Regions from separate parts of the Pseudoflavonifractor sp. MCC625 genome, predicted to be linked through region 1. Evidence: predicted binding sites of a transcription regulator. Region 1 holds the regulator's gene; each other region holds the start of a gene.
The links. Region 1 encodes HrcA, which represses chaperone genes, less so after heat shock. Its sites were predicted from a motif close to TGTTAGCACTCNNNNNNNNNGAGTGCTAACA; they were not measured.
Positions count from the first base shown of each region.

Region 2: a site for HrcA is predicted at 3,590-3,620, ahead of GPK94_RS04535 (Hsp20/alpha crystallin family protein). Genes of this name have one in related genera too.
Region 3: a site for HrcA is predicted at 4,326-4,356, ahead of GPK94_RS11750 (Hsp20/alpha crystallin family protein). Genes of this name have one in related genera too.

Region 1 covers NZ_WQOJ01000014.1:83,919-93,899, reverse strand. Annotated here, with positions in the region: gene dnaK (molecular chaperone DnaK) at 1-208, opposite strand, end outside; gene grpE (nucleotide exchange factor GrpE) at 303-860, opposite strand; gene hrcA (heat-inducible transcriptional repressor HrcA) at 876-1,934, opposite strand; gene GPK94_RS05135 (MBL fold metallo-hydrolase) at 2,111-2,881, opposite strand; gene GPK94_RS05130 (MATE family efflux transporter) at 2,915-4,297, opposite strand; gene GPK94_RS05125 (cysteine desulfurase family protein) at 4,382-5,515, opposite strand; gene GPK94_RS05120 (FprA family A-type flavoprotein) at 5,809-6,993, shown strand; gene rd (rubredoxin) at 7,019-7,177, shown strand; gene GPK94_RS05110 (S41 family peptidase) at 7,263-9,176, opposite strand; gene GPK94_RS05105 (stalk domain-containing protein) at 9,278-9,981, opposite strand, start outside.
Region 2 covers NZ_WQOJ01000011.1:75,260-85,240, reverse strand. Annotated here, with positions in the region: gene selA (L-seryl-tRNA(Sec) selenium transferase) at 1-1,305, shown strand, start outside; gene selB (selenocysteine-specific translation elongation factor) at 1,321-3,225, shown strand; tRNA gene GPK94_RS04540 (tRNA-Sec) at 3,332-3,427, shown strand; gene GPK94_RS04535 (Hsp20/alpha crystallin family protein) at 3,711-4,151, shown strand; gene GPK94_RS04530 (peptidoglycan recognition family protein) at 4,241-4,921, opposite strand; gene GPK94_RS04525 (DegV family protein) at 5,049-5,948, opposite strand; gene GPK94_RS04520 (TetR/AcrR family transcriptional regulator) at 6,051-6,662, shown strand; gene GPK94_RS04515 (nitroreductase family protein) at 6,815-7,555, shown strand; gene GPK94_RS04510 (cob(I)yrinic acid a,c-diamide adenosyltransferase) at 7,552-8,061, shown strand; gene GPK94_RS04505 (inorganic diphosphatase) at 8,299-8,871, shown strand; gene glf (UDP-galactopyranose mutase) at 9,016-9,981, shown strand, end outside.
Region 3 covers NZ_WQOJ01000032.1:211,562-221,542, reverse strand. Annotated here, with positions in the region: gene GPK94_RS11760 (NADH peroxidase) at 3-545, shown strand; gene clpB (ATP-dependent chaperone ClpB) at 1,101-3,728, opposite strand; gene GPK94_RS11750 (Hsp20/alpha crystallin family protein) at 3,859-4,287, opposite strand; gene GPK94_RS11745 (MATE family efflux transporter) at 4,518-5,834, opposite strand; gene GPK94_RS11740 (MATE family efflux transporter) at 6,133-7,509, shown strand; gene GPK94_RS11735 (ECF transporter S component) at 7,559-8,131, opposite strand; gene GPK94_RS11730 (diaminopimelate decarboxylase) at 8,358-9,614, shown strand; gene GPK94_RS11725 (hypothetical protein) at 9,688-9,981, opposite strand, start outside.

The DNA.
Region 1 (9,981 bases):
TGATGGAGATAACGGTGCGGTCGGGGTTGGTGATGGCCTGGCGCTTGGCCACCTGGCCTACCATGCGCTCGCCGTCCTTGGAGAAGGCCACCACAGAGGGGGTGGTGCGGTTACCTTCCGCGTTGGGGATGACGACGGCCTCGCCGCCCTCCATAACCGCTACGCAGCTGTTCGTCGTACCTAAGTCAATACCAATGATCTTGGACATAATGTGTTTCCTCCAATATATCGAAATTTATTTTAAACAAAGTGAAAATGGGATGTGGGCCTGTTGTCACGCTCCGGGCCCTCCGCGCTTCTTCTTAGTTTGCCACCTTTACCATGGCAAACCGGATGACCTTGTCACCGGACTGGAAGCCGGCCTGAAAGACCTCCACGACGGTATTTTCTCCGGCGTTTTCGTCCTCCACATGCATCACGGCATTGTGAAGGTTGGGGTCAAAGGTCTGGCCCAGCGCGGGGATCTCCTCGACGCCCAGCTTGGAGAGGACCTCCTTGAGACCATTCATGGTCATCTCCACGCCCTTTTTATAGGCCTCGTCGGCGGTCTCCTGCTTGAGGGCCCGCTCCAGGTTGTCATACACCGGGAGAAAAGCCAGCACGGCGTCCGACTTGGCGCTCTGGTAGGCGTCGGTTTTTTCCTTCTGGGAGCGCCGGCGGTAGTTGTCATACTCGGCGGCCAGGCGGAGGTACTGATCCTCCTTCTGGGCCAGGGTATCCTTGAGCGCCTCCAGCTCCGAGAGCAGAGGATCGGGGGTGTCCGTCTCAGGGGCGGCGCCCTCCGTGACCTCTTCGGTCACGGTCTCCGGCTCCATCTGCTCGGCCTGTTCCACGGCCTGCTCGTTCTCTTTCTTACTCAAAGAGGTTCCCTCCTATTATGTTTCATCGTTGCGTCCGTCCCCGGTGGGAAGTTCTCCCTGGCCAAACAGCCGGGTGAGACCCTCCGCAAAATAGGACAGGCGGGCGGTGATCTTTGCGTAATCCATCCGTGTGGGGCCCACGACTCCGATGATGCCCCGCATGCCGTCCCCAATGTCGTAGCTGGCCATGACCACGCTGGTATCCTTCAGCGCGTCGGCCACATTTTCCGGACCGATGAGGATCTTCATGGGGCCATCCTTGGGAATGGGGAAGCGGGCGGCGTCCTGGTCCTCGGAGAGATAGCTCATCAGGGGCTGGGCCCGTTCCAGATTCTGATACTCCGGAAGCTCCAGCAGATGGGCCAGACCCGCGGTGTGGACCCGACGGTGCTCCAGACCCTCCAGCACCTCCATGGCGAAGGAGACCACCAAGCTGATCAGGCCATAGGCATCACCGGCGGCATGCTGTGCCACCCGCATGAGTTCGGGCGTGATCTCCTCCAGAGTCAGATTGGTAAAGGTGGTGTTGAGCAGGGTGTTGAGCATCTGGAGCTGCGCCTCGGTCAGATCGGAGGGCAGCTGCACCAGCTTGTTGCGCACCAGATTGTTGTCGGTCATGACCACAATAAGGAAGGCGTTTCGCTCCACCATCAACAGGTCAAAGCGCCGGATGGTCACCCGCTCAAACCCGGATGAGAGGGCAAAAGCGGGATAATTGGTGAGACGGGAGACCACCCGTCCGGCCTCGGAAATGACGCGGTCCAGCTCCTGCATTTTGAGACGCAGGGCGCGGTTGATGCGCTCAGTCTCCTGCACGGAGAGCTGGTGCTCTTCCATCAGCTCATTGACGTAGAACCGGTACCCCTGGGGAGAGGGGATCCGTCCGGCCGAGGTGTGGGGCTTTTCCAGCAGGCCCATGGACTCCAGATCAGCCATCTCATTGCGGATGGTGGCCGAAGAGACCGAACGGTCCAGGGAGTCGGCAATGGCCTTGGAGCCCACCGGCTCGGCGGTGGAGATATAGCTTTCAATGATGGCACGGAGAATCCGCTTTTTTCGTTCGCTCAGATCCATGCGCATCACTTCCTTTGCGGCGGATTGGTTTAGCACTCTTTGTACCTGAGTGCTAAAGATAATGTACCACCCTCACCAGCAATTGTCAATAGGGGGGATGTAAATTAAATGTGAACGAAAATCCCGCCTTATGACTTGCATAAGGCGGGAGAGTCTGCTAAAAAAACTGGGCTCTTTTAAAAGGAGAGACAGGTCCCGGTATGGAGCGGTATGAGGCATCCGGGTTCCTGTTGGGCCATCAGATCAAAGGCCGGATGGCCGGTGCAGTGACCGGTACAGATCTGCTCCACCTCCAGCTCCTCGGCCAGCCGGCGGGAGAGGAGGCGCACCTGTTCAGGCTCTACGCCCAGGGAGCCCATCCCGGTCTTGCCCACCAGGTGGAATCCCCCCACAATGGCGTGGACTTTCTGGGTGGGAAAGAGGGCGCGCACCTCGTGGACGATGTGGGCGGCTCCGGCGTGGCAGCAGGAGTTCATCACCACCAGCCCGTGGGCGGTCTCGGCCACCAGGGACTGCTCGTGGGAGACCGCGTCGGGGATCAGGTGGAGCCCGGGGGCCAGAAGCCGGGGGCCGTCGGCCAGATCAAAGCGCCCGGCCCATTTGGTAAAGAGGTCCGGGTCCACACCGGCCGGGCGGCAGGAAGGATCGGCGGTGTCCTCCTGATAGGCCTGGACCGCGGCGGGGCGGGCCAGTACCGGGGCCTGTTGGTTGCGCCGGAAGAAGGCGGAGAACCCGCCGGCGTGATCGTCGTGGCCGTGGGAGAGGGCAGCCCGCTCCACCCGGCTCAGGTCGATGCCCAGCCGGTCCGCGTTGCGCACAAACAGGCCGGAGGTGCCGCTGTCCAGAAGATAGGAGTGGCCCTCGTAGTCCAGGTGCAGGGAGAGGCCGTGCTCGGCAATCAGGTGGTCGGGCGCGGAATTTTCGATGAGAACGGTGAGCCGCAGCATATAGATGCTCCTTTCCGGGGAAGAGGGCGGCGCTCAGGCGCCGGCGCGGGTGATGTCGTTGATCCAGGCGTGGGACCGGAAGCGGAGAATGCCCAGCGTGGACTTGACCAGCTGCTCCACCGTCACGGCCACATAGACCCAGACAATGTTCCAGCGGAGTACCAGGGCGAAGAAGGCGGCCAGAGGAATGGCCACCAGCCACATGGCAGACACGTCGATGATGGCGGCCACCCGGATGTCTCCGCCGCCCCGGAGGACGCCCACAGTGTTGGTGGTATCAAAGGAGCGCAGGGGCATCAGGCAGCCGATGAAGGTGAGGATGATGGTAGCGATCTCCGACGAGACCGGGGTGAGGTGGAAGAGGGGATAGACCACCACCGGCAGCCAGGTGTGGGCCGAGATCACCAGGAGGGTGCCGATCACGGCGCCGCAGAGGAAGGAGATGGTGTCCAGCGCGGCGGCCAGCTCATAGACCGTGGAGCGGCGGCCCGCGCCGATCTCCCGGCCGATGATGATGGCGGTGGTGTTGGCAATGGCCAGCACGGCCACGATGCAGATATCCTCGATGTTGCCCGAGATGGCCCGGGCGGCCAGGATCTGGGTGCTCCCCTCCATATGTCCCATGATGACCTTATACATGGAGGTGCCCAGACCCCACAGCATCTCATTGACCACCACGGGGGTGGCATAGCGGAAAAACTTCTGCACCAGCGCCCGGTCCGGGCGGAAGAGCACGGCGGGCTTGAGGCGGAAGCGGCGGTTGCACTTGGCATAGACCACCATGATGACGAATTCCACAATGCGGGAGGTGAGGGTGGCGATGGCGGCGCCCTCCACCTCCAGCCGGGGCGCCCCCAGGTTGCCGAAGATGAGCACCCAGTTCAGGAAGGTGTTGGTGCACATGGAGGCGGCGTAGATGCACAGGCCCAGCTTGGGATTCTCCATGCTGCGGTGGGCGCCGGTATAGACGCCGGTGATGCTGTTGAACAGATAGGAGAAGCCCACGATGCGGGCATAGCCCACGGCCAGGGGAATGAGCTCCTGGTTGTCGGTGAGCAGGCCGATGATCTGATAGGGGAAGAAAAAGAGGGAGGCGGCGAAGAGGGCGGAGATGGCGCCGGCCAGATAGAAGCCCACGCCCATGACCCGGTTGATGGCGTCGGTATCGCCCTTGCCCCAGTACTGGCTGATGAGTACGGAGGAGCCGCTTTGCAGCCCGAAGATGATCAGCTGAATGATGAAGACCAGGATATTGGCCTGGGCCACGGCGGCCAGGGGAGCCTCGCCGAGGCTGCCCACCATGAAGGTGTCGATCATGCCCAGGGATGTGGTGATGAGATTCTGGAACAGGATAGGCAAGGCCAGAAAGAGCAGATTCTGGTAGAAAGCCCGCCCCCGATTCAGATAAGAGAACATATGATGTGACCAAGCCGGCGATACCTCGCTCCGCCGGCGCCTTTCTGATGAAGTGTAAAATATGGAAGAGAAACAGACACGCGATCAGGCCCCCACACGGCTGGACCGGATGGCAGAGAGGGCGTCGGCCAGGGCGTCCACCTCGTCCCGGGTGCTGGTGGGACCGAAGGAGATGCGCAGCACCCCCATGGCGGTGCGCTTGGGCAGGCCCAGGGCGGCAAAGACATGGCTGGGCTTTCCCTTGTGACAGGCGGACCCGGAGGAGACACAGATCCCCTGGTCGCTCAGCGCCCGCACCAGCATCTCACTGGGATAGCCGGGCAGAGAGACGGAACAGATATGGGGGGCGTCCCCGGGTGTGACGATCTCCAGCCCCTCCACACGGGCCGGGAGCTGCTCCAGCGCATAGGCCTTGAGGGACTCCATATGGGCGCGGTATTCCGCCCCGTGGTCCATCCAGAGCCGGCAGGCGGCCGAAAGGGCCGCGATCTGGGCGGTGGGCTCGGTACCGGGGCGCAGTCCGCGCTCCTGTCCGCCGCCCCGCAGCAGGGGAGAGAGCTTGAGCCCGCTCCGGATATATTGGACGCCGATGCCCTTGGGAGCGCGGATCTTGTGGCCGCTCACGGTGAGCAGGTCCACACCCAGCTCCTTCACGGTAAAGGGAACTTTCAGAAAACCCTGCACCGCGTCGGTGTGGAAGAGGATCTCCGGCGCATACGCCTTGACGATGCGGGCACATTCCGCCACCGGCTGAAGGGTGCCCAGCTCGTTGTTGACCAGCATCATGGAGACCAGCACCGTGTCCTCCCGCAGGGCGGCGCGCAGGTCCTCCGGCGAGATCCGGCCCTGCCGGTTGGGCTTGAGACGGGTCACCGACCAGCCCTTGCCCTCCAGGGCCTTGATGGGCTCCAGCACAGCGGAGTGCTCAATGGCAGTGGTAATGATATGACGGCCCCGCCGCCGCCCATGCTCCACCGCGGCCTGGATGGCCCAGTTGTCCCCCTCGGTGCCGCAGGAGGTGAAAAAGACCTCCTCCGGCGTGCAGCCCAGGGCCTCAGCCACAACGGCCCGGCGTTCCTCCAGCCGCTGGGCGGCCTGCTGGCCGAAGGCGTGGCGTGCGGAAGGATTGCCGAATGCGGCGGTCATCTCCTCCAGAGCGGCCTGCGTGGCCTCCGCGCAGACGGGAGTGGTAGCGGCGTGGTCCAGATAGACGAACATAGAACCTTATTTCCCCCTTGTTGGATCGCAAAAAATCACATGACACAGAATGAAAATATTGTATCGCCCGCTGTGCGGAAAGTCAAGGAAGGAGCATTTTGCAGATTCCTTAAGAGAAAAGAGAAGTGGTTAGCAGATGAAAACCGGGGTCGGAGAGGCGCTTTTGTGTATTGTGACAGGGAAAGGAATGGAGAAGAATCAATAGTCTGGCAGGCCCAAGCAAGGGATCAGACTTGACAGTATATAAAAAGGGTCCTATACTGAAGTCGATAACCTAGAAAGAAGGTATGAAAATGAGCGCCATTGCGTTGAAAGAGGGCGTCTGGTCGGTGGGTGTGCTGAATCCATCGCTGCGCGTCTTTGATATTGTGATGGAGTCCAAGTACGGGACTTCTTACAATGCCTATCTCCTGACCGGAGAGAAAAATGTCCTCATTGAAACGGTACATACCGACTATTTTGAGGAATATGTGGAGAACATTGAACAGGTGATCCCGCTGGAGCGGGTGGACTACCTCATTATGAATCACAACGAGCCGGACCACTCTGGCAGCGTGTCCAAGCTGCTGGAGCGCTGCCCCGACCTGAAGATCTTCTGCACCGCGGCTGGAAAGAAGCATCTGGAGGACATCACCAACCGCACCTTCCCGGTGCAGGTGGTCAAGGCGGGGGACACCCTGGATCTGGGCGGAAAGACGCTGGAATTCATTCCGGCCCCCATGCTCCACTGGGCCGATTCCATGTTTACCTGGGACCCGGCGGACAAGGTGGTATTTACCTGTGATTTTCTGGGCGCCCATTTCTGTGAGCCCACCATGCTGGACAGCAAGATCCATGACAAGGCGGCCTATGCCGGGGAGCGTCACTTCTATTATCAGTGCATCTTCGGACCCTTTGCCTCCTATGTCCAGGCTGGTCTCAGCAAGCTGCCCGCCGAGGCGGAGATGGCCTGCACCAGCCACGGCCCCGTGCTGACCGAGACGCTGGAGGAGTGCAAGGCGCTCTACCGCCAGTGGAGCACGCCGGTCCCCAAGGAGGGGAAGACGGCTGCCATCATCTACGCTTCCGCCTATGGATGCACCCGGGCGCTGGCCCAGGCCGCTGCCGAGGCGCTGGAGGAGATGGGCATCCGCACCGTACAGCACGATGTCACCATGGAGAGTCTGGACGCCTGCGCCGCCATCGCCAACGAGGCCGATGTGGTTCTGGTGGGTTCTGCCACCATCAACCGGGACGCGCCCAAGGCGGTATGGGATGTGCTGGGCTCCATCGACGCCATCAACACCAAGGGCCGCGCGGCCGGCGCTTTTGGCGCCTACGGCTGGAGCGGCGAGGCACCCGGTATGCTTCAGACCCGCCTGGGACAGCTCAAGTTTGCCACCCCGGCGGAGGCCTTCCGTGTGCTCTTCACGCCGACACAGTCCGATCTGGACGCGATGAAGGACTATGCCCGCTCCGTGGCGGCCCTGTTGAAATAAACCATAAAAAAGGAGATTAGAAACCATGGATAAGTATGTCTGCGGCCCCTGCGGCTATGAGTATGACCCCGCGGTGGGCGATCCCGACAACGGCATCGCTCCCGGCACCCCCTTTGAGGCTCTGCCCGAGGACTGGGTTTGCCCGGTCTGCGGTCTGGGCAAGGACGTCTTTGAGAAGGCGTAATTCCAACTTGGAACACTGCAAAGCCCCGGAACCATCTGGTTCCGGGGCTTTCTGCATCAAAATCGGTTCTGCGTGCCCGTGGGGATCACACCGGGAGCACGCCGGTATAGATGAGTACCTGGCAGAGCAGGGAGGCCGTCTCCTCCCGGGTGGCGGCGTCCTGAGGAGCGATCTGTTCGGGGCTGTCCCACAGGAGAGAGAGGGGCTGTCCAAAGAGATTCTGATGTCCGTTGGTCAGGAGCCACACGCTCTCCCGGGCCCAGGGGGCGTAGGTGCGGAGGGCGGCGCTGTCCATGGTGTCCTCCGGTATGCCCTTGGAGGCCTCGTAGAAATTGAGGCTGAGATCCTCGGCCAGGCGGGCGAGAATGGAGAAGAGCTGCTCATGGGTCACCGGGTCATCGGGGTGGAACTTCCCCTTTCCGTCGCCGGAGAGAAGGCCCAGCTGCTCCAGAGCATAGACCGAGGGACCATACCAGCTGTCCATGGACACGTCGGAAAAGACGGCGGGGCTGGAGGGCATATTGCAGTTGAGGGCCGCGGCCAGCATGGTGGCAAGCTCTGCCCGGGTCAGAGAGTCCTCCGGATGGAAGGTCCCGTCCCCGGTGCCGGAGAGGATCTGATAAGAGGCCAGCAGGTCGATGGACTCGGCATAGGGGCTGGCCGACGTGTCGGAGAAGGAGCGGTCCAGGTAGGTCAGGCCATAGGTCTGAGCGGCCTCTTCCGGGGAGACACAGGTCCAGCCGTTGGAGCCGCCGGTCCCCTGCCACAGGTCCACTGTGGGGGGGATGGCCGAGAGCAGCTGCGCAAAGGCGTCCCGGTAGGCCGGACTGGAGGCCTGTTCCCCGTCGATGTACCAGCGCCAGCCCAGATCCAGCCGGTAATATCCGGCGGTGTCGCCGTCGGGCGGGGCGGCGGAGAGGAGGATGGCCACCTCGTCGGCCAGGTCGGGGTCTACCAGCAGGTGGGGGATGATCCCGACGGTGTCGGTGGTGGCTCCGGCAGGGGAGAAGTAGCGGTTGGTGGTGATCTTCATGGCGTCCCCGTCCGGGAAGTAGTCGGGATAGACGCTCTGGTCAAAGAGGGTCTGTGCCACACCCTTTCCAAAGGTGCGGCCACCCACCACGATCCCGGCATTCAGGTCCCGGATGCAGGCCGAGAAGAGCTCAGAGGAACTGGCGGTATATCCGTCGGAGAGGACGATGACCGCTTTGTCGGTGAGGGGGGACAGGGAGGAAGAGAATGCACCGTAGGAGCCGGAGCCATCCCGCAGATAGCCCGTATTCTGCGCGTCGGTAAAGGCGCTGACCGCCTGGGAGGCCGCCGAGGTCAATCCGCCCCCGTTGCCCCGCAGGTCCATGACCCAGACCCTGGCCTCATCCTGGTAGGCGGAGATCCCCTCCTGGATGTGGGGATAGGTGTCTGTACCAAAGGTGGTGCACTCCAGATAGCCCACACGTCCCTCCACCAGGCGGGAGGTGGTGGTGGGGATCGTGATGGCGGCCCGCGTCAGGGTGACCGTGTGCTTCTCCTCTCCGCGCTGGTAGGTGACCGTGACCTGAGTGCCGGCCTCTCCCTGGATCCAGGAGGACACCTGTGCGGCATCCACGCCCAGAGTGGAGCGGCCGTCCACCGCCACGATCCGGTCACCCTCCCGCAGCCCGGCAGCCTGGGCGGGAGAGCCCTCCAGCACGGAGGTGATGGTCATTCCGTCGGTGCCGGCGATGGAGACCACGCCGATCCCCACCAGACTGGCATCCTCCATGGAGGAGAGAAAGGCCTGGTATTCTTCTGCCGTAAAATACTGGGTATAGGGGTCCCCCAGCTGTTCCAGCATGGCGGAGATGGAGGTCTGGTCCAATACCTCCTGGGGTACGGGGTCAATATAGGCGTCTGTGAGCAGGGTGCGGGCCTGCTCCAGGGTGAGAGCTTGTGCGGGGAGCGCCAGCAGGGAAGCGAGAAACATACCCGACAGGATACGGGCGCAGCGGCGTCGATTCATCAAAAAGGGCCTCCTTGATTATGTTAACGCTATTTTACAACAAAATGGGAATGAGGACAATGCCTCATTCCCATTTTTTACAGCTTACCTATATTTGGAACTCAGGGGACAAAGTACAGGTTGTGCACGCCCAGAATCTGCTCCACCGGGGCAAAGGAGACGCCGGAGGCGGCATAGGCCTCCTCACCGTCCAGGGCGAGGGTGTAGAGGGTCTGTCCGTCCTGGCTGACGGTCACCTGGTCCGGGGACTGGGCGTCCCAGGAGACGGTGCAGCCCAGCTCTTCAGCCACTGCGCGGACGGGGAGCATGAGCTTGCCCTCCTGGAGCTGAGGCAGTTCCTGCTCGGAGAGCTCCAGCTCCGCTCCGTTGAGGGAGACCGACTGGAGATCGGCGTGGATCCAGCCGGCATTGCCGCCGTCCAGAAGAACCAGGGTCTCAGGGGTGGTCTGGGCGGGGTAGGACTCGGCTACCATGTCGTACCAGCCCACCACATAGTCGCCGGGGATCAGCTCGTCCAGAGAGAGGCCGGAGACCTTGGTCTCATCCGAGAGGTGGTAGACCAGATCCTCCGTGCCGATGGAGACCGAATCGCCGTCCCGGGTGACCGAGGTCACCCGGCGGGCCATGGGCACTCCGTAGTCGGCGGGGATGGAGGCCAGGATCAGGGTGGCGCCCGCCTGGGCAGGCTCACTCAGCGTCATGACCGGGGTGGAGTAGATGTAGAGAGACTCCCCATCCCGGAGCTGATCGGCGGTCATGGGCTCGCCGGTGACCGCATTGAGGATGACCGTCTGGTCGGAGATGT
Region 2 (9,981 bases), on a different contig from region 1:
TATGCACTGAAAGAGGCGGCCAGAACCGCCCTGGAGGAGCTGCGCCGCGGGATCCTGGATGGAACGGTGGAGGTCCTGCCCGACCTGGACACCCTGGCTGCCCAGACTACGGCCCGGGCCCGGGCGTCCTGCCGTCCCCACCTGCGCGCCGTCATCAACGGTACCGGCGTGGTGCTGCATACAAACCTGGGCCGCGCCCCTCTGGGCGAGGAGGCGGCCCGGGCGGTCTATGAGGCGGCCCGGGGGTATTCCAACCTGGAATATGATATCGATTCCGGGCGCCGCGGCAGCCGCTTTTCCCACATTGAGCCGCTTATTTGCTCTCTGACCGGGTCGGAGGCCGCCCTGGCGGTCAACAACAACGCCGCGGCGGTATTCCTCATGCTCTCGGCCTTGGCGGCTGGGAAAAAAGTGGCGATCTCCCGGGGGGAGCTGGTGGAGATCGGCGGTTCCTTCCGGGTGCCGGAGATCATGGCCCGCAGCGGGGCACAGCTGGTGGAGGTGGGTACCACCAACAAGACCCATCTCTCCGATTACCGCCGCGCCATTGAAGAGCAGGGGGCTGAGATCCTCCTGAAGGTCCACACCAGCAACTTCAAGCTCATTGGCTTTACCGAGGAGGTCTCCATTGCCGATCTGGTCACCCTGGGCCGGGAGAAGGGCGTGCCCGTCTTCCACGATCTGGGCAGCGGCGCCCTCTATGACGACCCTGCTCTGGGCGTCCCCGAGGGCCCCACGGTGGAGGAGAGCGTGCGCGCCGGTGCCGATGTGATCTGCTTCTCCGGCGACAAGCTGCTGGGCGGACCCCAGGCGGGCATCGCCATTGGCCGGGCCCCCTATATCCAGGCCATGAAGAAGGATCAGTTTGCCCGGGTGGTGCGCATCGACAAGCTGACGCTGGCGGCACTAGAGGCCACCCTGCGCACCTACCGGGATCATGCGCTGGCCGGCCGGAGCATTCCCACACTGGCCATGCTGGGGGCGCGGCCGGAGACCCTGGAGCCCAAGGCACGCGCCCGGGTGGAGGAGCTCTCTGCCCGCTTTGCGGGAAAATGTGTCTTCTCCGCCGCGCCGGATAACGGCGAGGTGGGGGGCGGAAGCCTGCCCGGCGTGCCCCTGCCTACCTGGGTGGTGGAGCTCTCGCCGGTCTCCCTCACGGTCTCCGCGCTGGAGGAGGCCCTTCGGGCCTGGGAGACTCCCATTGTGGGACGGGTAAGCCGCAATCAGTATCTGCTGGATGTCCGCACCCTGACCGACGCCGACTGGGCGGAGATCATCCGGGCTCTGGACACGATCTTGAACTAAAGGAGCGCCACGGCTATGAAGCATATCATCATCGGCACCGCCGGCCATGTGGACCACGGCAAGACCTGTCTGACCCGGGCCCTGACCGGCGTGGACACCGACCGGCTGAAAGAGGAACAGAAGCGGGGTATCACCATTGAGATCGGCTTTGCCCAGCTCACGCTGCCCAACGGCCAGACCGCCAGCATCATCGACGTGCCCGGACATGAGAAGTTCATCCGCAACATGCTGGTGGGCGCCGCGGGCATGGATGTGGTCCTGATGGTCATTGCGGCCGACGAGGGCTTTATGCCCCAGACCCGCGAGCACCTGGGCATCCTCTCCCTGCTGGGGGTGCAGAACGGCATCATCGTGGTCACCAAGGCCGACATGGTGGATGAGGAGTGGCTGGAGGCCATCGAGGAGGAGGCCCGGGAGACCGTCCAGGGCACCTTCCTCCAGGACGCCCCCATCCTGGCGGTGTCCTCCTACACCGGCCAGGGCATTGAGGAGCTGAAAGAGCTCATTGTCAAGCTGGTGGAGGGAGCGGAACAGCGCAACCAGGACCGGCCCTTCCGCCTGCCCGTGGACCGGGTGTTCTCGGTGGACGGCTTCGGCACGGTGGTCACCGGTACCCTGCTGGAGGGCTCCATGCAGCTGGGGGAGGAGGTCTGCATCTACCCCAGTGAGAAAAAGGCCCGCATTCGCGGCCTTCAGAACCACGACAAGGCAGAGGACCGGGCCAGCGCCGGCATGCGCGTGGCGGTCAACCTCTCGGGCATCGACAAGGCGGATATCAAGCGGGGCGACACCGTGGCCAAGCCTGGCTCCATGGTCCTCTCCCGCCAGATGGACGTGCAGCTCACCATGCTCAAGGACGCGCCCTATGCCATCAAAAACGACTCCCAGCTCCACTTCCACCACGGCAGCCGGGAGCTGGTGTGTAAGTGTGTGGTGCTGGGAAAGGATACCCTGGAGCCCGGCGAGACCGGCTTTGCCCAGCTCCGCTTCCAGGAAGATGTGGCGGTGAAGAATGGCGACCACTATGTGGTGCGCTTCTTCTCTCCCATGGTGACGGTGGGCGGCGGCGTGATCCTGAACGCCGATCCCGGCCGGCACAAGCGCAACGATCCCGCCGTGCTGGAGGGACTGGCTGCCCGCGCCTCGGGTTCCTCCGAGAAGCAGGTGATGGAGGCCCTCCGTCAGGCCGGGTCCGCCATGCCCAAGAAGCACGACCTGGCCAAGGCGGCCGGTCTCACCGAGGCCGAACTGAGCGAGTCCCTGGCCCAACTCATGGAAGAGGGCCGTGTGGTGGAGCTGGGTGGCCGCTATGTGGACCACGATACCATCGAGGCCCTGTGGGAAAAGGCAGTCAAGCTCCTGAGCGCCTATCACAAGGCCCAGCCGCTCCAGCCCGGCATGAACCGAGGAGAGTTCCGCGGAAAGCTCCTGCCCACCGCCTCTCCCACCGCCATCGATGCGCTCATCGACTACTATGCCGAGCACCGCGGCCTGCGGATCGAGGGTCCCACCATTGCCCTGCCTGACTTCCAGGTGGTGTGGAATTCCTTCTACACCGGACTGCGGGACCAGATCCTGGACCTGTACGGCAAGGCCGCCCTGGCTCCGGAGAATCTGGACGATGTGCTTGCCTCCTTTGGAAAGAAGCAGGACGGCGCCCGCCAGGTGGTCCAGCGCCTCTTCTACGACGGGGAGCTGGTGGCCCTCAACGCACAGATCGTGCTGCGGAAGGATTTTTATGAGAAGGCCCTTCAGGGACTCTATGACCTCTTTGCCCAGAAGCCGGAGCTGCTCCTGGCCGAGTTCCGGGATGCCCTGGGCATCTCCCGTAAGTATGCGCTGGCGCTGCTGGAGTTCTGGGACAGCGAGGGCGTGACCCGGAAAAATGGCGATGTACGGGTACTTTTGAAAAAAGTATAGGATATTTTTCGGGAAAATACGCTCAAATAGTTGACGAAAGCATTCGATACTGTTATAATAAGAGTTACTGTATATCGGTTTTATCAATAAAGCCGTGCAGTAACATGGGGATAGAAGGGTATCTGGTGAGCCCCGCGGTCTTCAAAACCGTAGAGGGCGGCGTTCCCGCCTTGGTGAGTTCGATTCTTACCTGTCCCCGCCAGAAGACCGCCCGCGCTCGAAAGAGCGCGGGCGGTTTTTTATCTGGCTCTTGGATAGAAATTGATTCCATATTGTACTTCTTTTCTGATAATAGAGTACAAGACGGCATAGAATGAGCTGGAAATATGTCTTTTCTTGCTATATATCATGAACGCTTTGTAAACATTAGCACTCTCATATTGACAGTGCTAAAACTTGGGACTATGATAGACATGTACCAAGGAGGGAGAGAAAAGATCTCCCCGGCGGGCACAGATATGAGCTGTGAAATGGAGGAATGACATATGTTGCCCAGTCTGTTTGGTGAAAATCTGTTTGATGATTTCTTTGGTGATTCGATCCACAAGAATTTCTTTGGCGGACATGATCCGCTCTACGGCAAGCACGCCAAGAACCTGATGAAGACCGATGTCCGGGAGCTGGATCACAGCTATGAGGTGGATATCGATCTGCCCGGTTTCCAAAAGGATGAGGTCAATCTGGAGCTGCGGGACGGTTATCTGACCGTCAGCGCGTCCAAGGGCCTCAACAAGGAGCAGAAGGATGAGGAGGGACGCTATATCCGCCAGGAGCGTTACAGCGGCGCCTGCTCCCGGAGCTTCTATGTGGGTGACGTGAAGCCGGAAGAGGTCCACGCCAAGTACGAGGACGGTATTTTGAAGCTGTCCGTTCCCAAGGTGGAAGAGCAGACGGTGGATAACCCCAACCGCATTGCCATTGAGTGACCAAATCAAAAAAATATCCACCGGACCAGCTGGTCCGGTGGATATTTTTTATGGTCGTGGTCGAGTAACGCCCCATTTTCGCAGGGGACTCAGTCCTGCATCTGGTCCAGATCGGCCTTGAACTGTTCCCACTGCTCCGGGTGCTCCACATAGTAGCGGGGACATTCCTTGCCCGTCACGTCATAGTGACGGATAACCTGATCGGTGCTCAGGTGAAATTCTTCCTGAAGCCAGTGGACCAGCTTCAGGAGGGACTGATAGGTGGCCTCTGTAAAGGCGCCTTCCTCATCCGGGTGGCAGCACTCGATGGAGATGGTGTCCTTGTTGCGCTGGCTGGTGCAGTAAGACCACTCATCCAGGGGGATGCACTGGATGATCTCGCCGTCCAGCCCGATCAGAAAGTGACTACTGGCATAAGTATTGGAATCCGGTTCCCCTTCGGCTGCGGGCTCCTGCTGGGCAAGTCCCGCAAAAAAGCTCCGGTTCTGCTCGGCCGTCGTGCCGGGATTGCCCACATAGTGGACGACGATACCAGTGACCTCCTCCAGCTTGGTGCCGGGACGGGAAAAGGGATTGACCTCCAAAAGCTCCTGGGTGACCCAGTCGGGCGGGGTGGGAGCGGAGGACAGAAACTGGGGCAGAGCCAGCTTGATCCCGAGCAGCACCAGCACGATCACACCCAGGATGGAGGGCAGAACGAACGGATTTCCCCTCCGCACCCGCTGTTTTTCCCGGGAAGCCAACCGTTTTCCGCCCCGCTGCTGTGCCATATCCACTCTCTCCTTCGCCGTTTGATGGATACCATTATAACAGTTTTTTCGGCAAAGGTCTTTACAATTTCATAAAAAAGCAGCGTGTGGGCGGGATCTGCTTCAGACCCCGCCCACACGCTAGAACTTATTCTTCATCCAAAAACTGAATACAGGCCCCCAACACGCCGGAGCCAATATAGACGCTGAGTGTGGCGTCCATCTCCCCCTGCCAGAAGTGCAGATGTTCCGGCAGAGCAGCGGCAATGGTCTGCCGCAGCTGCGCCATCTCCTCCGGTGCGCCGCCATTGGCCACCGCCAGATTATAGCGCCGGCCCTGTCCCTGTTCGGCCACCCGGGCGGAGAGAAGCTCCAAGAGCTTTCCCTGGACGGCCTTGCGTCCCCGGACCTTGGCTACACTGGAGAGCTGGCCGTCCGCGGCAAATCCCACCAGAGGCTTGATGTTGAGCATGGTCCCGGCCAGAGCGGTGATCTTTCCGATGCGCCCACCCTTCTGGAGATACTCCAGGGTGTCCACGGAAAAATAGGGGTAGGTGTTCCGGATCAGAGCGGGCACACGCTGTTCCACCAGCTTGTCCCAGGGCATCCCGGCCTGGATGTCCTCCCATACCTGGAGCAGTGTAATCCCAATTCCCAGGCTGCCGCTGAGGGAATCAAAGACGGCCACCTCCAGATCCTCCCGGGCGAGACCCTGGAGGCGCACCATATTGTAGGTGCCCGAGAGACCGGAGGAGAGGTGGATGGCGATGACCTTCTCATAGCCCAGCGCGGCAATGTGGTCCAGGGTATCCTTGACCGAGCCCCCGTCGGGAAGGGAGGTCTGAGGCAGTTCACCGGCGGCCTGGCGTGCATAGATATCGGAGGCAAAGATGTCCACGCCGTCGGAAAATTCCCCGTCCCGGCAGCGGATCTTCAGGGGAAGGACAAAGATAGGGGTTCCTGCCCGCTGCTCCGCGCTCAGATCGGCGCAGGAGTCGGTAAGCAGGGCGATCTTCTGAGGATTGCGGTCGAAACAGACGTCGTTCATTGACAAGTTCATCATCCTACTCTATAATACTCACATAACGTTGTTATGTGAGTATTATACGGTGCTTGCGGGCCGGTGTCAAGAAAAAAGGAGGGACCATCTATGGATTATAGCCAGCGGCGCCGGGAACAGGCCAAGCGGACAGAGCAGGCCATCCTGCGCGCGGCGGTGGAACTCCTGCGCCGCAATCAGTTTGACAAGGTCTCGGTACGGGATATCTGCCGGGAGGCGGGGATCACCACGGGGGCTTTTTACCACCATTTCAAGTCCAAGGAAGAGATGCTGCTGCGGGGCTTTGCTCCGCTGGATACCTATATGGAGGAACTGCTGGAGGAACACCGGGAGGAGCCTCCTGGGCGGAGATTGTGGTTTATTCTCTCGGGGTATGCCGCCTTTATGGAGAATATGGGCTGGGAGCTGGTGGGACGCTACTATCAGCAGCGGCTGAACCGGCCGGACGGCCGCTCCATTGACTCCAGCCGCTTTACCTTCCGGGCCATGCGGGAGTGCCTGGTGGAGGCGAAGCAGTCGGGCGAGCTCCCGGGAGGACTTGCCGCAGAGTGGGTGGCCGACTTTTTGTTCCGCCACTTTCGCGGTGTGGTCATCGACTGGATCCTGCACCAGGGAAGCTATCCATTATACCCCAAACTGGAGCAGGACTATCTCTTTTTTCAGGGGGTTTTCCAGGGAGAAGAAGAGAAAGGGAACAATTGACCGCCGAGAGCCGCAGGGTTTCCTGGGGCTCTTTTTTGTTGCGGTGGACTATACAAGGGACAGAAAGTTGGATAGAATAGAGGAAACTGGGGCCGTATCGGAGCGCGCAGTGTCTGCGTACCAGGAAGGCCTGAGAACAGGAGGGACACCCGATGAACGAGATTTTGGAGAGCCTGCACCGGCGCAAGTCGGTCCGGGTCTTTACGGATCAGCCGGTGGGGGAAGCGGAGAAGCGGGCCATTTTGGAGGCGGCGGTCCAGGCCCCGACCGCCGGAAACCAGCAGCTCTATACCATTCTGGATATCACCGACCAGAGCATCAAGGATACCCTGGCCGAGACCTGCGACCATCAGCCTTTCATCGCCAAGGCACCGGTGGTCCTCGTGTTCTGTGCCGACTGCCGCAAGTGGTTTGACACCTATGTGGAGGCCGGGTGCAGCCCGCGCCGCCCGGGACCGGGCGATCTGATGCTGGCGGTGGAAGATGCGGCCATCGCCGCACAGAACGCGGTGACGGCGGCGGAGAGCCTTGGACTGGGATCCTGCTATATCGGAGATATTATGGAGCAGTATGAGGCCCATCGGGAGCTGCTCCATCTGCCGCCCTGGGTCTTTCCCGCTGTGATGTTGGTCCTGGGTTATCCCACCCAGCAGCAGAAGGACCGGCCCAAGCCGGAGCGGGCGGCCATGGAGCATGTGGTGCACAGCAACACCTACCGCCGGATGGACGGGGAGGAGCTGCGCCGGATTTTTGACGGGCGGACCGGAGGAGAGGAATTTTGCAGCTGGATGCAGGCCTTTCACCGGCGCAAGTACGACTCGGGCTTTGCCCGGGAAATGAATCGGTCCGTGCAGGCCTACCTGCGGGATCTGGAAGAGGAGGAGCCGGTATGATCCATATTTATTGCGGAGACGGGAAGGGGAAAACCACCGCTGCCATGGGCCTGACGGTGCGTGCAGTGGGGCATGGCCGCCGGGTGGCGGTGGCCCAGTTCCTGAAGAGCGGCAAGAGCGGGGAGCGGGAGATCCTGGCCAACCTGCCGGGCGTGGAGCTGCTCCCCATTCCGGAGGAGATGAAATTTACCTTTCTCATGACGCCGGAGGAAAAGGCCGCCGAGGCGGTGCGCCAGAAGGACATCGCGGCGCAGGCCTTTGCCCGCAGCAGCAAAGTGGATCTGTTGGTGCTGGACGAGCTGTGTGCCGCCCTTTCCACCGGAATGCTGGAGCTGCCCTGGGTGCTGGAGCAGCTGGACGCCTGCCCGGAAGCGCTGGAGGTGGTCATCACCGGGCGCAATCCCCCGCCGGAGCTGGAGGAGCGGGCAGCCTATATCACTGAGATGAAAAAGCACAAGCACCCCTTTGACGCCGGACTTCCCGCCCGGGAGGGCGTGGAGTGGTGATTTTTCCGCCAAAAAGTAAACTGGGGCGATTGGACACATTACACGAGCCCTTCCCGGCGATGGAGCGCTTCTTTTGAACATGCACACAAAAAAGAGGCATATCCTGTAAAAAGGCAAAAAGTAAGCGCGATTTTTATACATTTTCTTTATTTGCGTTCTTGTATTTCCCGATCGGGACCGATATAATGTTACAGAACGGGCGCCAGTCGCCCACGCAGGATTAAGGAGTGAAACCATATGTCGAATATCTGGCATGATATCAGCCCCAGCCGCATCCAGCCCGACGATTTTGTGGCGGTGATCGAGATTCCCAAGGGCAGCAAAAAGAAGTACGAACTGGACAAGGAGACCGGTCTCATCATTCTGGACCGAGTCCTTCATACCTCCACCCACTATCCCGCCAACTACGGTTTTATTCCGCGTACCTACGGCGACGACGGAGACCCGCTGGACGTACTGGTCCTCTGCTCCGAGGAGATGGACCCCTTGACGCTGGTGCGGTGCTATCCCATCGGCTATATCTCCATGCTGGACGGAGGCAAGAACGACGAGAAGATCGTGGCCATCCCCTTTGCCGATCCCACCTACAATACCTTCCATGATCTGATGGACCTGCCCGGTCACATCTTTGACGAGATGGCCCACTTCTTCACGGTCTACAAGGCCCTGGAGGGCAAGGAGACGGTGGCCGGTGACGTCAACGACCGGGCCGCTGCCATTGAGGTCATCCGGCGGGCCATGGACCACTACTCGGACAGCTTCCTGGGCGGTGCCGCGCCCCGGGGAAGCCAGAGCAGCTCCAACCGCTGAGTGGCCCTGCGCGGGAGTAGCCCGTGCAGTTAAAAAAAATCTTAATCCTTTTTTCGTTCCCTTTGCCCTCCGCGTGTGATAAACTGGTCTGGTAGCGAATTAGGAAGGAAAAACGATCGAGATCGAGATGTGAGGTGCACACCGATGCAGAATACATACGACTGCCTGGTTATTGGCGCCGGCTTTGCAGGCGCGGTGGCGGCGCGGGAACTGGCCGAGCGGGCCGGAAAGCGGGTGCTGGTGCTGGAGCGGCGCGGCCATATCGGCGGCAACGCCTATGACCTGCCCGATGAGCACGGAGTGCTCATCCACCAGTACGGCCCCCATATCTTCCATACAGCCAACAAGCGGGTCTTTGACTATCTCTCCCGCTTTACCCAGTGGAGGGACTACCAGCACCGGGTGGTGGCCAATGTTCACGGGACCGAGATGCCCGTTCCCTTCAACCTGACCAGCCTGGAACTGGCTTTTGGCCGGGAAAAGGCCGCCGCACTGGAGGAGAAGCTCATCGCCGCCTATGGCGCGGAGAAGAAGGTCACCATTCTGGAGTTGCGCCGCAATGCCGACCCCGATGTAGCGGCCCTGGCCGACTATGTCTACGAAAACGTCTTTCTCCACTATACCATGAAGCAGTGGGACCAGTCCCCTGAGGAGATCGATCCCAACACCACGGCCCGGGTGCCGGTCTTCCTCTCCCGGGACGACCGGTATTTCCAGGACCCCTGGCAGGGGATGCCTCTGGAGGGCTACACCCCCCTCTTCGAGCGCCTGCTGGATCACCCCGGCATCACCGTGGAGCTGGGGGTGGATGCCCGGGAGCGCCTCACCCTGGGCGAGGACGGCGTGACCCTGGACGGCGTGCCCTTTACCGGCCCGGTCATCTATACCGGCGCGGTGGATGAGCTCTTTGCCTGCCGGTTTGGGCGGCTTCCCTATCGGACGCTGGAGTTCCGCTTTGAGAACTACCCGGTGGAGTTCTGGCAGTCCCACGGAACGGTGAACTATACCGTCAGTGAGGAGTGGACCCGCATCACAGAGTTCAAGTACCTCACCGGGCAGGTCAAACCGGAGTGTACCACCATTGCCAAGGAGATCTCCCACGCCTACACA
Region 3 (9,981 bases), on a different contig from region 1:
TTATGAAGAAGTTTGTTTGCTCTGTCTGCGGTTACGTCCACGAGGGTGAGTCCGCTCCCGACATCTGCCCCATCTGCAAGGCCCCCAAGGAGAAGTTCGTTGAGCAGGCCGGCGAGAAGAGCTGGGCTTCCGAGCACGTGGTGGGCGTGGCTCAGGGCGCTCCCGAGGAGATCATGCAGGGCCTGCGTGAGAACTTCCAGGGCGAGTGCACCGAGGTCGGTATGTACCTGGCTATGGCCCGCGTGGCTCATCGCGAGGGTTACCCCGAGATCGGCCTGTACTGGGAGAAGGCCGCCTATGAGGAGGCCGAGCACGCCGCTAAGTTTGCTGAGCTGCTGGGCGAGGTCGTGACCGCTTCCACCAAGAAGAACCTGGAGATGCGTGTGGACGCCGAGAACGGCGCTACCCAGGGCAAGACCGACCTGGCTAAGCTGGCCAAGCAGCACAACCTGGACGCCATCCACGACACCGTGCACGAGATGGCTCGCGACGAGGCCCGTCACGGCAAGGCTTTCGAGGGCCTGCTGAAGCGTTACTTCGGCTAATCCAAACCGGATAATCAAGCACATTTTGAGAGGGAATCGGGAAACCGGTTCCCTCTCTTTTTACACTTGCGACGCCGAAGTGTGCAACTCGATGTGCAACGTTTCCTCTCTTCACACTTTTTTGACTTTCACAGGTGCAATTACCAGCTTGCATCAGGTTGTTAATCTGAAATGTATGTGCCGCTCACAGAGACGACGGTAAAATCACAGCTTCCTGTTAAACGGTTGGTATTACGGTCGCACTCGATGCTATAAGAATGGGTATATTCGCCGCTGAATGTGATACAGTCTCCGATGTTTTCTGTGGTCAATACAATATCCTGACTGGATAGTGTTTGTGGAGGATCTGCTGAGTTCCGCGGTGCACGGATTTCTGTCTTGAAATGGTAAAAAAAGTAAAAACAAAGTGAAAAATACCGTATTTTGAGATTGCAAAAATTTACAATACTATATCATGTGGAAAACACGGTGGACAATGTGGACAAGTGCAAAAAAAACGGGAGACCGCACAGGGCGGTCTCCCAGGAGAGGGTATTTGCTTCAAATAGGAAAATATTAGGATACGATCTCGCCAGTGAGGACGGTTTTGCTGTCCACTTCCAGCGCGCCGTCCCGGACATCCACCGTGAGGGTGTCGCCGGGCAGGACCTGGTCGGCGATGATCTTGCGGCTGATGAGGGTCTCCACCGTATGCTGGAGATAGCGACGCAGGGGACGGGCGCCGTAGATGGGATCGTAGGCGGCGTCAATGATGAACTGCTTGGCCGCGTCGGTGAGGGTGCAGGAGAGCTGCTTCTCGTGCAGACGGTCGTTGAGCTCGTGGACCATCAGGTCGATGATGTGGGTGATGTTGTCCTTGGTGAGGGGCTTATAGAACACGATCTCGTCCAGACGGTTGAGGAACTCCGGCCGGAAGGAGCGCTTGAGCAGCTCGTTGACCTGCTCTTTGGCGGTCTCATTGATCTCGCCGTCGGAGCCGATGCCGTCCAGCAGGTACTGGGAGCCCAGGTTCGAGGTGAGGATGATGATGGTATTTTTGAAATCCACGGTGCGGCCCTGGCTGTCCGTAATACGGCCGTCGTCCAGGACCTGGAGCAGGACGTTGAAGACGTCGGGGTGGGCCTTCTCCACCTCATCGAAGAGGATGACGGAGTAGGGCTTACGCCGCACCGCCTCGGTGAGCTGACCGCCTTCCTCATAGCCGACATATCCCGGAGGGGCACCGATGAGGCGGGAGACCGAGAACTTCTCCATATACTCGCTCATGTCGATGCGCACCATGTTCTTCTCGCTGTCAAAGAGGGCCTCGGCCAGGGTCTTGGCCAGCTCGGTTTTACCCACGCCAGTGGGACCCAGGAAGAGAAAGGAGCCAATGGGACGGTTGGGATCGGCGATGCCGGCCCGGCTTCTCAGGATGGACTCGGAGACCAGACGCACGGCCTCGTCCTGTCCCACCACCCGCTGGTGGAGGATGTCCTCCAGGTGGAGGAGCTTCTCCCGCTCGCCCTCCATGAGCTTGCTGACCGGGATACCGGTCCAGCGCTCGATGATGCGGGCGATCTCTTCCTCTGTGACCTTGTCCCGCAGAAGGGAGGCCTCCCGGCCCTGCTGGGCCACGGCCTCCTCGGCCTCGAGGGCACGGCGGAGCTCGGGGATGCGGCCGTACTGGAGCTGAGCGGCCTTCTCCAGATCATACTCCCGCTGGGCCTTCTCCAGCTGGGCGTTGGCCTCCTCCAGCTCGGCCCGGAGCTGCTGGACCTTGCCGATGGCGTTCTTTTCGTTCTCCCACTGGGCCTTTTTCGCATTGAACTCGTCCCGCATCTCGGCCAGTTCCTTCTGGATCTCCTCCAGATGTTCCCGGGAGAGAGCGTCATCCTCCTTCTTGAGGGCGGCCTCCTCGATCTCGTGCTGGATGATCTTGCGCTGGATCACATCCAGCTCGGTGGGCATAGAGTCGATCTCGGTGCGGATCATGGCGCAGGCCTCGTCGATGAGGTCGATGGCCTTGTCGGGGAGGAAGCGGTCGGTGATATAGCGGTTGGAGAGGGTGGCGGCGGCGATGATGGCGCCGTCCTGGATCTTCACGCCGTGGAAGACCTCGTAGCGCTCCTTCAGGCCGCGGAGGATGGCGATGGTGTCCTCCACCGTGGGCTCGTTGACCAGCACGGGCTGGAAGCGGCGCTCCAGAGCGGCGTCCTTCTCGATATACTGGCGGTACTCGTTGAGGGTGGTGGCGCCGATGCAGTGGAGCTCACCCCGGGCCAGCAGGGGCTTGAGCAGGTTGCCTGCGTCCATGGCGCCCTCGGTCTTGCCGGCGCCCACGATGGTGTGGAGCTCATCGATGAAGAGGATGATGCGCCCCTCGCTCTTCTTGACCTCGTTGAGGACGGCCTTGAGCCGCTCCTCAAACTCGCCGCGGTACTTGGCGCCGGCAATGAGGGAGCCCATGTCCAGAGCGAAGATGGTCTTATCCTTCAGAGAGGTGGGCACATCGCCCTTTACGATCCGCTGGGCCAGCCCCTCGGCGATGGCAGTTTTGCCTACGCCGGGCTCGCCGATGAGGACGGGGTTGTTCTTGCTCTTGCGGGAGAGGATGCGGATCACGTTGCGGATCTCGTCATCCCGGCCGATGACCGGGTCCAGCTTGTTCTGCCGGGCCCGCTCCACCAGGTCGGAGCCGTATTTCTTCAGGGCGTCGTAGGTCTCCTCCGGGTTGTCCGAGGTGACGCGCTGGTTGCCGCGGACGGCCGAGAGGGCCTGCAGGATCCCCTCCTTGGTCACGTTGTAAATGCGGAAAAGCTCCTTCAGAGCGGCGTTGGGGTGCTCCGCCAGCGCCAGGAGCAGATGCTCCACCGAGACATATTCATCTTTCATGGAGGCGGCGATGGACTCGGCGCTATTGAGAGCCTGGTCCACGTCCTGGGCCACATAGACCTTGCCCTGCTCCCGGCCGGAGCCGGTGACACGGGGCAGCTTTTCCACCTCGGCCTTGACCGCGGCGGTGAGGGAGGGGACAGTCAGGCCCATGTGGGTGAGCAGCTGGGGGATCAGACCGTTTTCGGCCAGCAGAAGGGCGAGCAGGATATGGGGCTGCTCGATCTGCTGATTGGCGTATTCGGTGCAGATAGCCTGGGCGTTCTGGATGGCCTCCAGGGATTTCTGGGTATATTTCTGAGCGTTCATAACGCAGTTCACATCCTTTCGGAAAGAAAATGGAAAGGTTTATATGAGATAGGGGAGAGAGTGAGCGCTGTGGGTGACAATCAAAGAGGAGCCGGCCAGTGTGGACTGACCGGCTCCCCGTCTGCGAGGTTTAGTCGATGGCGATGCGCTTGGCCTCGGGCACAACGGGGCGGGCCTTGGGGAGCCGGAGCTCCAGGATGCCGTCCTTATAGGCGGCGGTGATGCCGCTCTCGTCGATGCCGGTCACGTCAAAGCTGCGGGAGAAGGTGCCGTAGCGGCGCTCCCGCCGGATGTACTGGCCCTTCTGCGCCTTGTCCTCCTCACTCTCACTGCGCTGGGCGGCGATGGTGAGGATGCCATCCTTCAGATCCAGTCGGATGTCCTCTTTGCGGAAGCCGGGCAGCTCGCATTCTAAAATAAAGTGCTCGCCGGCGTCCCGAATGTCGGTGCGGAAGGCGGGCATATTGGCGCCGCTCTCCCCGAAGAATTTGCGCTGGAAATTATCAAAGGTGTCGAAAAAGTTGTCATTTGTGCGCTCAAACGGAAGCATACCAAACATAATGAAGGTCTCCTTTCAGATTTACGGCGGAGAACAGAGATTAGCAATGAAAGAAAAGGACTGCTATTTCAGCGGTTTTCTCTCTGGTCTGAGCCGCTGTGAGGAGGTCCGGAGAACACCGGTTTGCCTTCTCACCTCGTTTTGTTGCCTCTAGTATAGAGCGAGTTTATGAACAAATATACAACAAATTATGTCTAAATTGTAAACTTAGCACTCTGGCATTAAGAGTGCTAATTCTGGATTCGAAGGAATTCCCGGCGCTGGACGGCCGCACCGGCCAGGGCGGTCAGCAGCTCGGCGGCGGGGAAGGCCAGCCATACGCCGGTCAGTCCGAAGAGCAGGCCGAAGCAGAGGGCCAGCACCACGATCCCCACAAAGCCCCGGAAAAAGGAGAGAAGGGAGGAGGGGAGGGGCCGCTCCGTGGCGCCCAGATAGGATGCGGTGATAAGGTTGAAGCCCACAAAGAGGAATCCGAGGAAGTACAGGTGCATCCCGCCCTCGGCCAGGGACTGGAGGGCTGGGTCTCCGGCGGAGTTGAAGAGGGCCACCAGGGGCGGGGCGGCAAAGAGACCCAGCGCGGTGATTCCCACGCCGAACACGGTGGCCAGGATCAGGGCCATGCGGTAGAGGGTGCGCTGCCGGGGCAGGTCCCCCCGACCGCAGGCCTGGCTGACCAGGGGCTGGGTTCCGTTGGAGATACCGTTGAAGATACCCAACATGACGAAGGCCAGATTGGCCACGATGCTGTATGCGGCCACCCCCAGGTTTCCGGCCAGGTGGAGGATCAGGAGGTTAAAGACCACGAGCACCACACTGGTGGAGCACTCGTTGAGGAAAGCCGCACCACCCAGCGCGGAGAGGGAGAAAAGATGGCGGGGGCGCATGGGCTCACGGACCAGGCGGAAGCGGCTGCGCCCGGTGAGAATGTGGAGGGAGGAGAGGAGCAGACCCACCACCGGGGCCACGCCGGTGGCAAAGGCCGCACCGAAGATCCCCATATCCAGGGGATAGAGGAACACATAGTCCAGCACGATGTTGGTCAGGCTGCCGGTGAGCATGGCCGCCATGGCCAGCTTGGGGTTGCCGTCGTTGCGGACAAAGGCGGTCATGACCTGGTTGAGGATGAAGAAGGGCGCAAAGGAGAGCGCGGTGCGCAGATAGGTGGCGCACATGGGCAGGATATGTCCCTCGGCCCCCAGCAGCGCGGCCAGCGGGCGGGCAAAGAACAGTCCGCACAGGGCAAAGAACAGTCCAAGACCCGCGCCGGTCAGAAAGGCGATGGTAAAGGTGCGGTTGGCCTCACGCTCCATGCCCTGGGCCTGAAAGATGGAGTAGCGCGCGCCGCCGCCGATCCCCAGCATCATGCCCAGACCGTTGAGAAGCCCGAAGACAGAGATGGCCAGATTGAGGGCGGTGAGTCCATCGGCCCCCAGACGGCTGGCCACAAAAAAGGTGTCGGCCAGAATATAACATGAGAGGCCCAGGGAACCCAGAATATTGAGGGTCACATAGGTGGTGAATTCTCGGTACAGAGCAGATTGTCTCATGGCGGCACATCCTTTGTTCAGAGAAATCGGACCGGGAGGGAGTATCCCGGACACAAAAAAAGCGCCTGCGGCATATCCCTTCAAAGACCTACGGGATATGTACAGGCACTCGGTCTCCAGACATCCGGTGATGCGCTGGAGCGAGGATTGACTTGACGCTGTCCAAGATACCAGATGGAATCCCAAACGTCAAGACTTTTTTGTGGTATTTGCGTTGGGTTTGACTCTTTACGCTCTCCGGAAAAAAGACTATACTATTCCCCATATGTACCACATTTAGAGAAAGGAGAAGGAGAGTATGAGACGGACCAACGACTTGGGACGTGACCCGGTAGGGAAGCTGGTGCTTCGCCTGGCCATTCCCACGATGCTGGCCCAGCTGGTCAACGTGCTTTACAGCATCGTGGACCGGATGTATATCGGAAATATCCCCGACATCGGGGGACTGGCACTGGCAGGGGTGGGTGTATGCGGACCCATCGTGACCCTGCTCAGTTCGTTTGCCAGTCTGGTAGGACTGGGAGGTAGCCCCATCATGGCCATGCGCATGGGAGAGGGCCGGAAAGAAGAGGCCCGGCGCATCCTGAACAACTGCTTTCTCATGCTGCTGGTTCTGTCCCTAGTGCTGACGGTGAGCTTCCTACTGGCCAAGGACCATCTGCTCATGTGGTTTGGCGCCAGTGAGATCACCTTCCCCTATGCCAACACCTATATGACCATCTATACGGCGGGAACCTTTTTTGCCCTGATGGCCAACGGCATGAACAACTTCCTGATCTGCCAGGGATTTTCCGGGCTGGGCATGGCCACTGTTATGCTGGGCGCGGTGCTCAACATCATTCTGGACCCCATCTTTATCTTTGGCCTGAAAATGGATGTGGCCGGTGCGGCACTGGCCACCGTGATCTCCCAGATGGCCTCCTGTGCCTTTGTGCTGGGGGCTCTGCTGCGTAAGCGCATGCCGGTGCGCCTGGGGTGGGGCGGCTTTGACGGGGCCATCATGCGGCGGGTGCTGGTCTTTGGACTGTCCCCCTTCCTGATCATCGCCACCGACAGTGTGCTGCTCATCATCCTCAACACGGTGCTCCAGCGCTATGGCGGGCCGGGGCTAGGCGATACGCTGGTGACCTGCGCCACCATTGTGCAGAGCTATCTGCTCCTCATCACCATGCCCATGGGCGGAATGACCCTGGGGACCCAGCCGGTGGTCAGCTTCAACTTCGGGGCGGGTGCCCCCGAGCGGATCAAAAAGGCTATTCAGACCATCGTGATCCTGTGCCTGATCTTCTGTGGTGTGATGATGGTGGTCACCTATACGGTCTCTCCGCTCTTTGTGCGCCTCTTTACCTCAGACGGAGAGATCGCCGCCCGGTCGGTGCGCTACATCAAGATGTTCACCTGTATGATCATCCCTCTGGCGGTACAGTATCCGCTGGTGGACGAGACCACGGCCCTGGGCCGGGTGCGGCGGGCGCTGTTCTGCTCCCTGTTCCGCAAGAGCGTCTTTTTGGCGGGCCTCCTGCTGCTGCCCTATTTCTTCGGGGCGGAGGCCACCTTCTTCTCGGAGCCCATTGCCGATCTGGTGGCGGCCACTGTGACCACGATCCTCTTTGTGCGGGGCTTCCCCCAGGTGCTCCTGGAGTGCACCCATGGCGGGGAGCGGCGTGTAGTGTAAATCAAACAGCCCGGAGCGTCTTTCAAAGACGCTCCGGGCTGCTGCACGTTCAGGGCATCATCACGCCGGCGCGAAGAAGCGGAGGGCGGATCATCTCCCACAGGGGGACGGCTACCGCCACGGCCAGAATGGCGTTGATGGTAGAGGTCAGGCACTTGGTGGCCAGGAAGATCAGCATGGGCGAGCCGGGGGAGAGGCTGAACACAAAGGCGCCCATGAGCCAGCTCTTGCAGAAATAGAGGACCACATAGACCAGGGAGCCCACAATGGCGCCGGACAGGTTCCAGCGGAAGGAGAGGCTTTTGCGCCCATGCCAATGGGCGATCAGACCGGTGAAAAAGCCGATGAAAAATTTGTTGATAAAGGTGATCCAGGCCTCGGGGGCGTACATCGGGTTGGTCAGGTCGTAGAGGGCGGAACCGATGGCACAGGAGAGGCCGCCCACGGGGCCCAGCAGCAGGCCGGAGAGGACGCACATGATGTTGCCCAGCTGGATGGCGGCGTTGTCCACCGAGATGGGGATCAGGATGCGGAAGCCGGAGAAGATGAGCACCAGGGCGGACATGAGGCCGATCAGCACGATTTTATGGGTGGTAAAGCGGGAGCGGGTAGAGATCTTCATAAGCAGACACTCCAATCAAGATAACAGACATGTCCCTCATTATAGCGCGCCGGGCTCCGGGATGCAAGCGGCCCAGAGTCGTGGAGAGGTTCTTCGGCGATGCTTGACGAGGGAAGGATGAAAAGAAAAAATGCTGAAACAGGCGGACTCCATTGACACAGGCCTGTCGATTTAGTAAGATAAAGCGACAGAATTTTTTATTCCAAAGAAATCAGGTGAGTCCACAATGAAGAAGCCCTTTGTCACCCAGGAGCAGCTCCAGAACATTGCCGCGCAGTATCCCACGCCCTTTCATCTCTATGATGAGCGGGGCATCCGGGAAAATGCCCGCCGGCTGAAGGCGGCTTTTTCCTGGAATCCCGGATTCCGGGAGTATTTTGCCGTCAAGGCCACGCCGACGCCCGCCATTCTCAAGCTCCTGCGGGAGGAGGGGTGCGGTGTGGATTGCTCCTCTCTGACCGAGCTGATGATGTCGGAGCGCTGCGGCTTTGGGGGAGAGGAGATCATGTTCTCCTCCAACGACACTCCGCCGGAGGAGTTTTCCATGGCCCACCGCCTGGGAGCCACTATCAATCTGGACGATATTACCCATATCGACTGCCTGAAGGAGACCCTGGGCACCCTGCCCGAGACGGTCAGCTGCCGGTTCAATCCGGGGGGCGTGTTCTCCATCGGGGCCTCCAAGGAGGGGTTCCAGGTCATGGATAACCCGGGCGACGCCAAGTACGGCTTTACCCGGGAGCAGCTCTTTGAGGGCTTCCGCCGGCTGAAGGAGCTGGGGGTGAAGTACTTCGGCCTCCACTCCTTCCTGGCCTCCAACACCCTGTCCAACGAGTACTATCCCACCCTGGCGGGCATCCTCTTCCAGCTGGCCGCCGACCTGAAGCGGGAGACCGGATGCCACATCCGCTTCATCAACCTCTCGGGCGGCGTGGGCGTGCCCTACCGCCCGGAGCAGACCGCCAACGACATCTTTGCCATCGGCGAGGGGGTGCGCAGACAGTATGAGTCCATTCTGGTGCCGGCCGGGATGGGGGATGTGGCCATCTTCACCGAGCTGGGCCGATTCATGCTGGCCCCCTACGGCTGCCTGGTGACCCGGGCCATCCACGAAAAGCACACCTACAAGGAGTACATCGGGGTGGACGCCTGCGCCGCCGATCTGATGCGCCCGGCCATGTACGGGGCCTATCACCACATCACCGTCATGGGGAAGGAGGACGCCCCCTGCGACCATATCTATGATGTGACCGGCTGCCTGTGTGAGAACAACGACAAGTTTGCTGTGGACCGCGCTCTGCCCCGGATCGACATGGGGGACCTGCTGGTCATCCACGACACCGGCGCCCACGGACACGCGATGGGCTACAACTACAACGGCCGCCTGCGCTCGGCGGAGATCCTCCTGCGGGAGGACGGCTCTACGGAGCTGATCCGCCGGGCTGAGACGCCGGAGGACTATTTCGCCACCGTGGTGTGGTGAGCAAAAGCCGCCCTCCGCCCCTGCTGCACCGGCAGAGGACGGAGGGCGGCTTTTCCCATTCCGGAAAGAGAACTCAGGAACGGCGGGAGTCTTTGCGCTCCTGCCGCTTTCCGAAGTAGACGGCCAGGAAGATCACGGTGATGATGTTGACCGAGCAGAAGCCCAGCAGGCCCATGAGGAGAAGCTGGGCCCCTGCCTCACCGCCGGCGGAGGACTGGGCGATCAGAACCCCGGCCACGCCCAGAGAAAAGAGGAGGGAGAGGACGGGCAGGATGAGCCCCGGCCACCGGCTGGGGAGCGCGGACAGGACGCTTTGAAGGGCACACAGGGCGGCAAAGCAGGCCGCCAGCAGGACAAAACCCAGGAC